Regions from separate parts of the Exiguobacterium sp. s6 genome, predicted to be linked through region 2. Evidence: a T-box and tRNA genes for the amino acid it is inferred to sense, from the RefSeq annotation. Region 2 holds a T-box; the other holds one or more tRNA genes.
The links. A T-box is a leader RNA that pairs with one kind of tRNA and senses whether it is charged. The one in region 2 lies ahead of KNP75_RS09900 (valine--tRNA ligase), so its partner is inferred to be a tRNA-Val.
Positions count from the first base shown of each region.

Region 1: it encodes a tRNA-Val, which carries the amino acid that the T-box ahead of KNP75_RS09900 (valine--tRNA ligase) is inferred to sense. The anticodon was not compared.

Region 1 covers NZ_JACSLN010000003.1:128,118-135,210, forward strand. The annotation lists gene KNP75_RS13400 (pyrroline-5-carboxylate reductase family protein) at 13-810, shown strand; gene KNP75_RS13405 (FeoA family protein) at 997-1,233, shown strand; gene feoB (ferrous iron transport protein B) at 1,230-3,206, shown strand; gene KNP75_RS13415 (FeoB-associated Cys-rich membrane protein) at 3,222-3,419, shown strand; gene KNP75_RS13420 (DUF554 domain-containing protein) at 3,466-4,170, opposite strand; tRNA gene KNP75_RS13425 (tRNA-Val) at 4,329-4,401, opposite strand; gene KNP75_RS13430 (GNAT family N-acetyltransferase) at 4,488-5,045, opposite strand; gene KNP75_RS13435 (DMT family transporter) at 5,113-5,427, opposite strand; gene KNP75_RS13440 (DMT family transporter) at 5,424-5,768, opposite strand; gene KNP75_RS13445 (TetR/AcrR family transcriptional regulator) at 5,765-6,343, opposite strand; gene KNP75_RS13450 (alpha/beta hydrolase) at 6,469-7,093, shown strand, end outside.
Region 2 covers NZ_JACSLN010000001.1:1,913,900-1,920,992, forward strand. The annotation lists gene KNP75_RS09890 (hypothetical protein) at 1-69, shown strand, start outside; gene KNP75_RS09895 (hypothetical protein) at 88-876, opposite strand; gene KNP75_RS09900 (valine--tRNA ligase) at 969-3,620, opposite strand; T-box leader at 3,676-3,896, opposite strand; gene hemL (glutamate-1-semialdehyde 2,1-aminomutase) at 3,944-5,248, opposite strand; gene hemB (porphobilinogen synthase) at 5,245-6,225, opposite strand; gene KNP75_RS09915 (uroporphyrinogen-III synthase) at 6,222-6,938, opposite strand; gene hemC (hydroxymethylbilane synthase) at 6,880-7,093, opposite strand, start outside.

The DNA of each region.
Region 1 (7,093 bases), on a different contig from region 2:
GAGGTGACGATTATGAATATTTTAATGGTAGGAGCAGGATCGATGAGCGAGTCACTCGTCCGCGGATGGTTAGCCTCAGGTCTGTCTCCTGAACAAATCACGATGACGAACCGGAGTGACCGGACACGTCTTACAGAACTTCACACTGAGCTCGGCGTGCAAATCGTCGACGAAGAGGATGTCAACGCGTATGACATTGTCGTCCTTGCGATGCAACCGGACGGGGTGCTTCCATATGTAAGCTCGAAGACGTGGACCACACCGCTCCTCGTCTCCGTAGCGGCTCATATCGAACCGAGCGAAATTGAAGAGGCGTCAGGTCTCCCTGCCGTCTGCGCGATGCCGAATACGCCAGTGGCTTATCAAAACGGGATGACCGGGCTCTGGTTCGGACCCGAGACCGATGATACGGTCCGCGAGACCGCGACGGCTTTGTTTGAGCGTGTTGGTCGTACAGCTGTGACTGATGCGAAGACGATGTCGGCCTTTATGGCCGCCGCCGGTTGTAGCCCCGCTTTCTTTTACGAGATTGTCGGGTCGATGACACCGGTCTTGACGGAAGCAGGATTTGACGAAACGACGGCCCGTCAGATCGTCGCCCAAGCGATGAAAGGATCAGCTGAGCTTCTCCTCCATGAGACACGGCCGACGAACGACTTGATCGCAGATGTGGCCGCGCCGGACGGTCCGACCGATCGGGGTGTCGGTGTCCTTCGCACACGCGACTTGGCTGACGTCATGTCATCCGCACTACGTGAAAGCGCGAAAGAAGACCATGAAGCGATCGACGCACCGATTGAAAGAACGTAACCATTGAATGAAATGCCCGCTAGAAGTCGAACGTTACGTTCTGACGTCTAGCGGGCATTTTTTTGTTTCCTTTCGTATGCTCGATAAGTCATAAAATCCACATATTATAGGAACTTTCAACGACAAAGGGCATGGTATGCTACTGATTGAGAACAATTATCATTTAATGAATATGGAGAGATCTCAATGCGTTCACTACTTGCCATTCCGTTACATCAGCCTGTGTTCATATCCGATTTGACGAGAATTGATGATCGTCTGCGCCGCCGCATGATCGCTTTAGGGTTTTATGAGGGCTGTTCCATACGGATCAAACGTCGGGCCATCCTATCCGGGCCGCTCACCATCGAACAAATCGAACATCAACAAATGATTGCGATTCGTCGTTGTGACGCCGAACAAATCGAGGTGATCGTCCCGTGACCCAACGAATTGCCCTCATCGGGAACCCGAATACCGGAAAAACGTCATTGTTCAATCGATTGACAGGTTCTTTCGCCCACGTCGGAAACTGGTCCGGCGTTACCGTCGAACAGAAAGTCGGACAATTGCATGGAAACATCGGACAGTTAATCGACTTGCCGGGTGTCTATGATTTAGACCCTCTGTCGGCTGACGAAGCGATCGTCTCGAGGTTTCTGTTACAGGAATCGTTCGATGGGCTGTTCAACATCATCGACGCCTCACAGTTCGAACGCAATTTACAATTGACGCTCCAGCTGCTCGAAATGGGGCGCCCGCTCCAAATCGGATTGAACATGGTCGATGTCGCTGAAGGACGGGGGATCACCATCAATCTAGAACGGTTGCGCGAACGGTTGAACGTCGATATTTTCCCCATCACAGCGCGCACCGGAGCCGGTTGTGATGTCCTTTTGTCCTCGCTTCAATCGAAACCACGCGACCCGTTCATCCTTGACTACGGGCAAGATACCGAACGAGCGATTCAACAAATTTTGGACGCGACCGGCCGCTCCGACCGTGACCGCTGGGTCGCTGTCCAATACTTGGCTGGAAACCGCGTCATTTCCGAGCTACTTGAGTCTTCAGCACCAACCGTCCTCGCGATTCGAAAGACGTTGGAAATGAAACTCGGTCGCTTCGCTCATGCCCATATCACGGAACGAAGACGCGAGTGGACGAAAGACGTTCGTCAGCACGTCGTCGAGGAACGGAATACCCGGCGCGTCACGCTGACTGATCGCATCGATGCCGTCGTCACACATCCGATCTGGGGTTTACCGATTTTCTTCGCGGTGCTCTATAGCTTGTTCCATATCACGTTCAACTGGGTCGGCGCGCCCTTATCCGATGTATTGGATGGATTGTTGACCGGTCCCCTCACATCGGGAACGAGCTGGTTGTTACAAACGCTCGGGACCTCGTCCTTCATCCAGGCGTTGATCATCGAAGGTGTGATCGCCGGTGTCGGCGGCGTCCTCGTCTTCGTGCCGCAAATCTTTGTGCTCTTTTTCTTCATCTCATTCTTAGAGGACTCAGGGTATATGGCGCGCGTCGCCATCGTCATGGATCGTTTCATGCAACTCGTTGGACTGAACGGGAAAAGCTTCATCCCGATGATCATCGGCTTCGGCTGCAACGTCCCGGGCATCATGGCCGCCCGAACGATCGAGGAGGAGCGCGAACGGCTGGTGACGATATTCATTTCACCGTTCATGTCTTGCTCTGCACGTCTACCAATTTACGCTGTCTTTGCTGCTAGCTTTTTTGCATCGAATCAAGCGCTCGTCGTCCTGTCGCTCTATATGTTAGGAATCATCTTGGCATTGATCATCGCTAAAATTTTTACGTCCCTCTTGGCCGCAGAAGACCAAAATAGCCTCTTTATCGTCGAACAACCTCCTTACCGGGTCCCTCAGGGGTTGACGCTTTGGCGCAGCACGTGGCAAAAAGCAAAAGGGTTCGTCCGAAAAGCCGGTACGTTCATCTTTGGAGGTTCCGTCTTCATTTGGTTGCTCGCTTATTCCGGCCCAAATGGGTTCGACGTGCCGATGGACGAGAGTTTTCTCGCCATGGTCGGTGGCGTCATCGCGACGTTGTTGGTACCGCTCGGATTTGGGACATGGCAAGCGGGCGCTGCACTCATCACCGGTTTTTTGGCGAAAGAAGTCGTCGTTTCGACGATGGCGATCATCTATGCGGTCAGTGAATCCGATTTGTCGGCTTCATTATTTCCCGTGTTCACTCCGTTGAGCGCGTATAGCTTCATGGCGTTCGTCTTGCTTTATGTGCCGTGCCTGGCGACCGTTGCTGTCATTCGGCGTGAGGTAGGAAGCGCCAAGCTGACATGGGTCGCTAGCCTTTACGGATTAGGCGTGGCGTATGTCGTATCGTTGCTCATCTACCAAATCGGCCGTCTACTCGGATTTTCGTGACAAGGAGGAAATGAGATGTCTTTATTTGATCCATTGATTGGCCTTGGCGTCTTCGGATACGCCGTTTATGCGCTTTATCGATACACACGAAAAGCAAAAGGCGGGAAATGTGCCACTTGTGAGATCAAACCGACGTGCACATCATCCTGTGAGGCCGCCGACTGGGATCAACTCATCACCGAGGCTTTACGTTCCAACTCAAAAAAGTCATGACCTATACAAAAATGGACGGGCGCGTTTTTTGCGCCCGTCCATTTGTTCATTGAAAGATATGTAACACGGTGACGATGATGGCGACCATCAAAATCCCCGGCAATAGATTCGCGACGCGAATCCGAGTGATGCCGACCAAATTTAAACCGATTGCGACGATCATGACGCCGCCGGTCGCTGTCATTTCTAAAATAAAGTCATCCATGAGCGATTCCGGGATAAACTTCATGATTTGGATGGCGAGCAAGGCGATTGCCCCTTGGTATAAGAGAACCGGGACGGCCGAGAACATGACCCCAATCCCTAGCGTCGAGCTAAGGACGAGTGCCGTGAAGCCGTCAATCAATCCTTTTGTATAGAGGACATCATGATCCCCGCGCAATCCACTGTCGAGTGCCCCGATGACGGCCATCGCCCCGATGACGAAGATGAGCGTCGCCGTGATGAAGCCTTCGGCGATACTCGACTTGCTCTTACCGCCGAGTCGACGTTCCAATTGATAGCCGACCTCGTTCAACTTCTCATCGAGCTTCCACCATTCACCGAACGCCGCCCCGATGACGAGACTGCCGATGACGATTAAAAAGTTCTCACTCTTCATCCCCATTTGAATCCCAAGCAAGACGACGGCGAGACCGATGGCTGCGGTGACCGTCTCTTTCATTCGTTCGGGGATGCGGTGAAATAAAAGTCCAAGTAATGTGCCAATCACGATCAACGCCGCGTTGACGATTGTTCCGGTTAAGACCATTGTAATATTCCCCGTTTCTGTATGTATTGAGAGGAATATACCAACTGTGTATGTAGACTGTCAATTGAAAGAAAAACAAAAAAAAGCCACTTCTCGCAAGAAGTGGCATCGCGGAAACCCACGTTCCTATGGGTTTCGCATCGGGTTTGGCACCCAAGTGATTCTGACTGGGCTCGAACCAGCGACCTCTACCCTGTCAAGGTAGCGCTCTCCCAGCTGAGCTACAGAATCAGGTCGTGTCCTCTCTTAAGGACACTATTAATATATCAAGAAACTAATGCCTTGGCAACTGTTTTTTAAAACTTTTTTACTTTTTTTTAACGCGTCATTTCTTCCCGTTTCATATGGCGGCATAACCGCTCTAAATCACCGGCATAGACAGAGACGAGCATGCCTTGATACTCAGTGTCACGGTCCCAATGCAGTCCGTTCGCTTTCGCGACCCGTTGCGATGGGACGTTATCCGGATGAATCAAGGAAATGATCTCTTTCTCACCTTCTTCGAACGCATGACGCATAAGACGAGCCGCTGCCTCGCGTCCGTAGCCCATATGCCAATGCTTCGGCGCCAACCAATATCCGACTTCAAGTTCAATCGTGCCGTCGAGTTCATGGAGCAACGTGCCGGCATGACCAATCGGCTCGTCATTTTCATGCGACATCAATTTGAGCAACCCGGTTTGACGACCCGTCTGATAGCGGGCCAACTGGCGCTCGAACCACTCGATCGTCTGTTCATCCGTATATGGCTTTCCGTCCGGGCTAATAAAACGCATCACGCGCGGATCTTGGAGTAGCGATTTCACGAAATAAAAATCAGCAATCGTGTAAGGTTCGAGTCGTAGACGCTCGGATTGCAGTTTGATATGACTCATCGTCCCCGCCCCTTTCGTTCACAGTCTGAACTATTCAATTCCCGTTTTTATTCGAAGCTAATCCTGATCATGCGACAACTTTCAATCCGATGACACTACCGATAATAAGCAATAAGAAGAAGATACGCCACCGGTCCCGGGATTCGTTCAAGTACAGCATGCCGAGCATGACCCCGCCGGCCGCCCCAATCCCGACCCAAATCGAATACGCCAATCCGAGCGGGAGCGTCTCGAGCGAACGCGACAACAAATAAAAGCTCAAGGCAAACGTTCCGACCGACAAGATCGACCATTTAACAATCTGATAGCCTTTTGATTTACCCATCCAAAAGACGGCCATCATCTCAGCAAGACCCGCACCAATCAAAAATACCCAACTCATGCCGACTCACCTCCCGTCACTTGTTTCAGTCCGACCACACCGATCAGAAGCGTGATGATAAAGACGAGCTTCATCCCGGTGAGCGCCTCGTCGAACAAGAGCGCCCCGACGATGACCGTTCCGACGGCTCCGATGCCGGTAAAGACGGCGTACCCCGTCCCGGCCGGTAAGGTGCGGAACGACATCGCCAACAATCCAAAACTCACAATCAATAAGAGAATCGTCACCACGCTCGGACCGAGCACCGTGAAGCCGTTCGACAGTTTCATCGTCGTCGCCCAGACGATTTCGAGCAGACCGGCGAGCACGAGCCAAACCCAGGCTAGTTGATCTTGTTTCATGTCCAACCGACTCCTTTCTTGAAAATCGTGAATGCGGCCCGTTGCCGTTTGACGCGATTCGTCTCAAGCGTGAAGAGCGAAAGAAGCGCCCCGTCTAGAAAACAATAGTACGCGTCATACACGTCCTCGAGTGACTGTTCGGGTAACGCCCCTTGCTCCATCGCCAATCGAAACTGTTCTTTCTCGAACGCTTGCAGTTCCGTCTCGACCGAACCGAGCGTCGTCTCGATGAACGATCGCAACTCGGGCGGTGGGACGAGCAACATCCGCTTCGTCAGCATCCATGTCTCCTCCTCTTCAAAGAAGCGAATCAACGCCTCGACGATCGCCTCGATCCGCTCGAGCGGCGCAGCGTCAACGGAAGCGTCCCGTGCCCCCTGCCAGATGTGTGCATAACGGTTCCCCATGTCCTCGACGACTTGCTTGAACAGTTGTTCTTTCCCTTCGATATGGGCGTATAGCGACGCTTTTTTGATGCCGACATCCTCAGCGAGCGAGGCGAGCGACAAGCCTTCATATCCTTCAAGAGCAAACCGGCGCCGCGCCGCCAGTTCGATTCGTTGTTTCGTATTCATCACAGATCGTCCCCTTTCTCTCTCACCACCTTACCTAACGAACGGTAGGTAGTCAAGTGTGCGGATTGCATTCCCCGGTTCCACCCGGCAAAATGGAGACAGTTGATGGGAAAGGAGCGCTTTATATGCTTGAGCAATTCAGCTTTACGTTACCGACCGAGACGACACGCGGACGGAAACGAATCGTCCGTGTCTATCGTCCCGACTTTGTTTCGGCTGACGAGCGGATCCCGGTCCTCTATATGCACGACGGTCAAAACGTGTTCGACGGCAAGACCGCCACAATCGGCGAAGGTTGGTCGATCGACCGCCACATCGAGGACTTACAATTGCCGCTCATGGTCGTCGCCATCGCGAGTGCCCCAGACTGGCTCGACCGCTACGATGAGTATTCGTTTTATGAAGATGAGATGCTATACCGGCGGATTGGACCGGAACTTGCCAAGACACGGCCCACGCTCGGGGGTAAAGGGCGTGCTTACGCCGACTGGCTCATGCAAGAGTTGAAGCCGTGGATTGATGAACGCTACGCGACCGACCCGGACGACGTCGGCGTGATGGGCAGCTCGATGGGCGGGGTCATCTCGCTCTATATGATGACGGCCTATCCGTCCATCCGGCGCGTCGGCTCGCTCTCGACGGCCGCTTGGGCTAATCTCGACTCCCTCATTCGGGAAGTGAAGCAGGCCGATGTGACGGCGCGTCTCTATATGGACATCGGGACGAACGAGACGAGCGGACCGATCACGC
Region 2 (7,093 bases):
TTGATTGCCATCGCCCTATTTGGCATCATCCACATTGGACGCAAACGAACCCCCGAACATCATTCTTGATGGCGGGGGTTCGTTACTTTATTCGGATTGCTTCAGCGGAAAATCCACCACCGACGCCTCCGGTAATGAGTCAGAGAGTTTGAGCAACACTTCTTCCGACACATCACCCGTCAAAACGATGAGCTTGCCTTGATTCAGATAAAACAAGCCTCTCCCTTCCGGTTGATCCAAGCGATACCGCTCATTTGAAACGTCTCGCCGCTCAATCAATTCTCCGTCCGCCACACTGGACGCATCAGTCGACAAAATCGTGATGCGCTGCGTCTCATCATACAACGTCCACATCTCCACCGGTCGCTCCAGCTGATCCATCTTGAGGTGGGCGACAAAGAGCTCCTCTTCGGACAGATCCAACCCGTGACGGACTTTTACGGCCGTCTCGGGAATCGTAATATTTTGGATGCCATGCAACGCCCACTCTTCGTTTCGGGAGTAGTTGAATACACCAAACGCATCGTCGCGGTTTGGTAACTGGATGGCGATGAGCCCGAGGTCATCGATGACCATTTCATAGAAGACGCCGTCTCTCGACGGTCGTTCGGACGTGCCATCCGTATATTGAAGCGTGTATTGGGCCGTGACCGCATCGAGTAGTCGAACAGTCCCTTTCGGCACGTCCTCGATGATCGAACCGAACACTTCTTTCGCCGTCGTTTCCTCAACATCGGAAACGGATGAATCCATCTCTTCTTTGTTCACGCTAACCATGATTTTTGATTCCATCGGTTCGATCGGTTCAGCTCGTTCCGCCACACACCCACTCAATCCCATCACAGCCAAACCTAACATCATTCCGATTCGTCTCATGTCACTCCACCTTTACATCGTCTCCTCTCCTAAATTCCACCAAACGACAAAAAAACCTTCTTCGGAGATAATCTCCAAAGAAGGTTGATTTATTATTTACGCAACTCTTCCAAACGGGCGCGAACTGCGTCACGCTTGTCGAGGTAGTCTTTCTCTTTCGCCTTCTCTTCGTCGATGACGTGAGCCGGTGCCTTGCCAGTGAAGCCTGGGTTGCCGAGTTTCTTCTGAACGCGCTCGACTTCCTTCTCGTACTTCGCCACTTCTTTCTCAAGACGGGCGATCTCTTCTTCGAAGTTGATGAGGTCGGCGAGCGGGATGAACAGTTCCGCACCCGTCATGATGGCCGACATCGACTTGTCAGGAGCCGCCAAGCCGCGTCCGATTTCGAGCTCGGTCGCGTTCGTGAACTTGCCGATCGTCGCTTCGTTTTCGCTCAAGTAACCTTGCGTCGTGTCGTCACTCGTCGCGATGAAGAGCTGAATCGGTTTCGACATCGGTGCGTTCACTTCCGAACGGATGTTACGGACCGAACGGATGACGTTCATGACCGCTTCAAACGCTGGTACTGAGTCCGCGAAGTGGAGCTCGTCGCGGCGTGTCGGGTAGCTCGCACGGACGATCGAGTCGCCTTCGTGTGGCAAGTGCTGCCAGATCTCCTCTGTGAGGAACGGCATGAACGGATGCATGAGACGCATGATCGAGTCGAGCGTGTAGGCGAGCACTGATCGTGTCGTCGCTTTCGCCGCCTCGTCCTCACCGTAGAGCGTGAGTTTCGCCATCTCGATGTACCAGTTACAGAACTCTTCCCAAATGAAGTTGTACAAGTAACGGCCGGCTTCGCCGAACTCGTACTTGTCGACGAGACGCGTCACTTGGTCGATCGTATCGTTCAAGCGCGTGAGAATCCACTTGTCAGCGAGCGTCTTCTCACCTGACAAATCGATATCCTCGTACTTCATGCCGTCCATGTTCATGAGGGCGAAACGGCTCGCGTTCCAAATCTTGTTCGCGAAGTTCCATGTCGATTCGATTTTCTCCCAATAGAAGCGAAGGTCGTTCCCTGGTGTCGATCCTGTGAGGAGGAACCAGCGGAGCGAGTCCGCGCCGTATTGGTCGATGACTTCCATCGGGTCGACGCCGTTTCCGAGCGATTTCGACATTTTGCGGCCTTCCGAGTCGCGGATGAGACCGTGGATGAGCACGTCGTTGAACGGCTGCTTCCCAGTGAACTCGAGCGATTGGAAGATCATGCGCGATACCCAGAAGAAGATGATGTCGTAACCCGTGACGAGCGCGCTCGTCGGGAAGTAACGTTTGAAGTCTGCCGAGTCCGTGTCCGGCCAGCCCATCGTCGAGAACGGCCAGAGCGCTGACGAGAACCATGTGTCGAGCACGTCTTCGTCTTGGTGCCAGTTCTCACTGTCAGCCGGTGCTTCTTTCCCTACATAGATCTCTCCTGTCTCGTTATGGTACCAAGCCGGGATGCGGTGGCCCCACCAGAGTTGGCGGCTGATACACCAATCGCGGATGTTCTCCATCCAACGGAGGTATGTGCCTTCGAACCGCTCTGGGACGAAGTTGACTTTCGTATCGTCATGTCCTTGTGCTTCGAGCGCTGCTTTCGCGAGCGGCTCCATGTCGACGAACCACTGTTTCGAAAGATACGGTTCGATGACCGCGCCTGAACGTTCCGAGTGGCCGACCGAGTGCGTGTGCGGCTCGATTTTGACGAGCGTGCCGTCTGCTTCCAAATCTTTCACGAGTTGCTTGCGGCATTCGAAGCGGTCGAGCCCTTCGTACTTGCCTGCGTTCTCGTTCATCTTGCCACCTTCGTCCATGACGAGGATACGCGGGAGCTCGTGGCGGTTCCCGATCTCGAAGTCGTTCGGGTCGTGCGCCGGTGTGATCTTGACGCAACCTGTACCGAACTCCATGTCGACGTAGTCGTCAGCGACGATCGGGATCTCACGGTTCATGACCGGAAGCATGATCGTCTTGCCGACGAGGTGCGCGTAGCGCTCGTCTTTCGGGTTGACGGCAACAGCCGTATCGCCGAGCATCGTCTCCGGACGTGTCGTCGCGATCTCGATGTGGCCTGAGCCGTCAGCGAGCGGGTACTTCATGTGGTAGAATGCGCCTTCGACTTCTTGATAGATGACTTCGATATCCGAGACGGCCGTCTTTTGCGCCGGGTCCCAGTTGACGATATACTCGCCGCGGTAAATCAAGCCCTTCTCATAGAGACGGACGAATACTTCTTGGACCGCTTTCGAAAGTCCTTCGTCGAGCGTGAAACGCTCACGTGAGTAGTCGAGACCGAGACCAAGTTTTGACCATTGGGCCCGAATCGTGTCCGCGTACTCGTCTTTCCATTCCCACGTCTTCTCGAGGAACATCTCGCGTCCGAGGTCATAGCGCATGATGCCGTCCTCACGGAGCTTCTGTTCGACTTTCGCTTGTGTCGCGATACCGGCGTGGTCCATCCCTGGGAGCCAGAGGACGTCATAGCCTTGCATGCGCTTGAGGCGCGTCAATAAATCTTGGAGCGTCGTGTCCCACGCGTGTCCGAGGTGAAGTTTCCCCGTGACGTTCGGTGGCGGGATGACGATCGTGTACGGCTGTTTTGAATCATCCTCGTCTGCTTTAAATACGTCGTTCTCTAACCAGTAGTCATACCATTTCGCTTCCGTCGCACTTGGATCGTACTTCGTCGGCATGGTGATTTCGTTTGTCTCGTTGGCCATATGCCCAACCTCCTCTAATAATGTGGACAAAAAAACGGCTACTCTCGTCCTTAACGCTAAGGACGAAAGAAGCCGTATCTTCCGCGGTACCACCTTAGTTCGCCAACAGGTGGCGCCCTCAAAATCGAATAACGGTCGATGGACCGGACCTTCCTACTTCGTTCAAAAGGTCAGCTCCGAGGCGACTTCCGCCCCATCCTTCGCGGCCTCGCACCAAGCGGCCGCGTCTCTGAAAAAGGATGTTGTTGGCGTAATATTCCTCATCGTAGCTTTTAATCGTATCTGTTAAACAATTGTAGCGACAGAAGCTGTTTCCGTCAAGATTACAGTGAAAACTCTTGTTGCAACTCTTTGAACGTCGCGTCGACCGCTGCGAGCGTCTGGTCGATATCTTCGTCCGTGTGCACGGTCGAGAGGAACAATCCTTCGAACTGTGACGGTGGCAAGAACACGCCGCGCGCCGCCATCTTCTGATAGTAAGCGCGGAACAAGTCGAGGTTCGCCGTCTTCGCCTTCTCGAAGTTCGTTACTTTCTCGTTCGTGAAGAAGAATCCGAACATCGAGCCAGCCCGGTTCGTGTCGTGCGGGATGTTATACTTCTCGGCCGCTTTCGTGTAGCCTTCAGCGAGACGGTCCGCTTTGCGTTCGAACTCGGCGTAGTGCTCAGGCTTGAGTTGCGACAGCGTCGTGTAGCCGGCGATCATCGCGAGCGGGTTCCCTGAGAGCGTCCCCGCCTGGTAAATCGGTCCTTGCGGCGCGATTTGTTCCATAATCTCGCGTTTCCCGCCGTAGGCACCGACCGGAAGGCCGCCGCCGATGACTTTCCCGAGACATGTCAAATCCGGCGTCACACCGAAATAACCTTGGGCACAGTTGTAGCCGACCCGGAACCCGGTCATGACCTCGTCAAAGATGAGGAGCGCGCCGTATTGTTCCGTGATCTCGCGGAGTCCTTCAAGGAATCCAGGTTGCGGTGGCACGAAGCCCATGTTGCCGGCCGCCGGTTCGACGATGACCCCAGCGATGTCGTCACCAAACTTCTCGAAGGCGACGCGAAGGGCATCCAAGTCGTTGTACGGCACCGTGAGCGTCTGGCTCGCCAAGTCTTTCGGCACGCCCGGTGAGTCCGGGAGACCGAGCGTCGCGACGCCCGAACCGGCCTTGATGAGGAGCGAGTCGCCGTGACCGTGGTAGCAGCCTTCGAACTTCAAGATTTTCGTCTTGCCCGTGTAGCCGCGCGCGAGGCGAAGTGCCGCCATCGTCGCTTCCGTACCCGAGTTGACCATGCGCACCATCTCGATCGATGGGACGCGCTCGATGACGAGCTCGGCCATTTTCGTCTCCAGCTCGGTCGGCGTCCCGAACGTCCAGCCTTTCTCGGCTTGCTCTTGAATCGCCTTCGTGACGACCGGGTCACGGTGGCCGAGGATGAGTGGTCCCCATGAGAGGACGTAGTCGATATATTCGTTGCCATCGATATCGTAGACGCGTGAGCCTTCACCGCGTTCAGCGAAGATTGGCGTCATGCCGACTGATTTATAGGCACGGACCGGGCTGTTCACCCCGCCCGGCATGAGCGGACGTGCTTGTTCGAACGCCGCTTCTGAGCGTGTTTGTTTGTAGGTCATGCGTAGTCTCCTTCCAAATAGCGACAGACGTCTTTTGCGAAATACGTGACGATGAGGTCCGCACCGGCCCGTTTGAAGCCGACCATCGTCTCCATGACGATGCGTTGCTCATCGACCCAGTCGTTCAAAGCAGCCGCTTTGACCATGGCGTACTCTCCACTCACGTTATACGCCACGATCGGCATATCGAGCGAGTCGCGCATGTCACGGATGATGTCCATGAACGCGAGCGCCGGTTTGACGATCATGAAGTCGGCGCCTTGCTCGACGTCCGATTGTGATTCACGGAACGCTTCACGGCGGTTCGCCGGGTCCATCTGATAGCCTTTGCGGTCGCCTTCACCAGGTGCCGATTGGGCTGCGTCACGGAACGGTCCGTAGTACGCCGATGCGTACTTGACGCCGTAACTCATGATTGGGATATGGTTGAATCCGTTTTGGTCGAGCCCTTCACGGATCGCGGCGACGAAGCCATCCATCATCGAGCTCGGCGCGATGATGTCAGCGCCCGCTTGCGCTTGCGTGATCGCCGTCTGGACGTGAAGCGGTAGCGACGCGTCGTTATCGACGTCACCGTTCTTCACGATGCCGCAGTGGCCCGTCGACGTGTATTCGCATAGGCACGTGTCGGCGATGACCGTGAGCTGTGGCGCCCACTCTTTCACTTTACGGATCGCTTCTTGGACGATGCCGTGGTCATGATACGCTTCCGTACCTTCCGGGTCTTTATGTTCCGGCACGCCGAACAAGAGCACCGATTGAATGCCGAGGTCGACGATCTCCTTGATCTCGTCCTCGAGGCGGTCGAGCGAGAAGTTGAAGACGCCAGGCATCGAGCTGACTTCACGTTTAATATCTGTCCCTTCGATGATGAAGAGCGGGTAAATCAAATCTTCTTTCCGAACATGGTTTTCACGTACGAGTGCACGCATCGACTTCGATGAACGAAGGCGACGGTGACGGTCGAACTGGTTCATGAAAAATCCTCCCCTATACACTGTATTAATGCATCCATAGTATAACACTCAGGCACTCGGACCGGTAACGTCGACACTTTCCGGACGGCGCGCTCGGTCACTTCACCGATGGCGTACCACGTCCCGTGGAAGTGTTCAAGGTACGGCGTGATCGCCCGGACGGCGGACGGGCTGAGGACGAGGAGCGCCTCGATTCCTTCGAGCGCCTCGACTTCCGTCTCTGTCAGTTCACGGCCGATCGTCTCATAGACGACCCAGTCGTGGACGTTTTCGAGTTGCGTCATATGCGCCGTGTTCGCCAAGTCGCCCCGGGCGAACAGGACGACCTCGTCTGACTTTACGACAGTCGCAAGGTCATGGAACAACGCCTCGCCCGTATACGTCTTCGGCATGAGCGAGACGGTGAAGCCCTCGGCCTCGAGTGCTTGTTTCGTCTTTTCCCCGACGGCCGCGACCCGGACGTCGCGCGGGACGTCACGGAGCGCCGGCACCGCCGTCTGGCTCGTCACGATGAGCCAATCGAATGTGTGAATCGGGATCTCGCGATGTGTCAATCTCGTCTCGATGAGCGGGACGTGATGCACGGAAAGACCGCTCGCGGCGAGACGGGCTCGTTGCGTAGCGGTCAGTCGTTTTGTCCCTGTGTACCAGACGTCACGCATTGACCGAGGCGAGAATTTCGCGCCCGCCGCGTCCGAGAAGATCGTCTGCAACCTCGTTCCCGAGTGCGACCGCGTCAGACGACGTCTTCGTCACGCGGAGCACTTCTTTGCCGTCGACCGAGGCGATGAGGCCTGTCAGTGTCACGTCGTCCCCGTCAACCGTCGCATAACCGCCAACCGGCACGTGGCAACTTCCTTCGATCGCC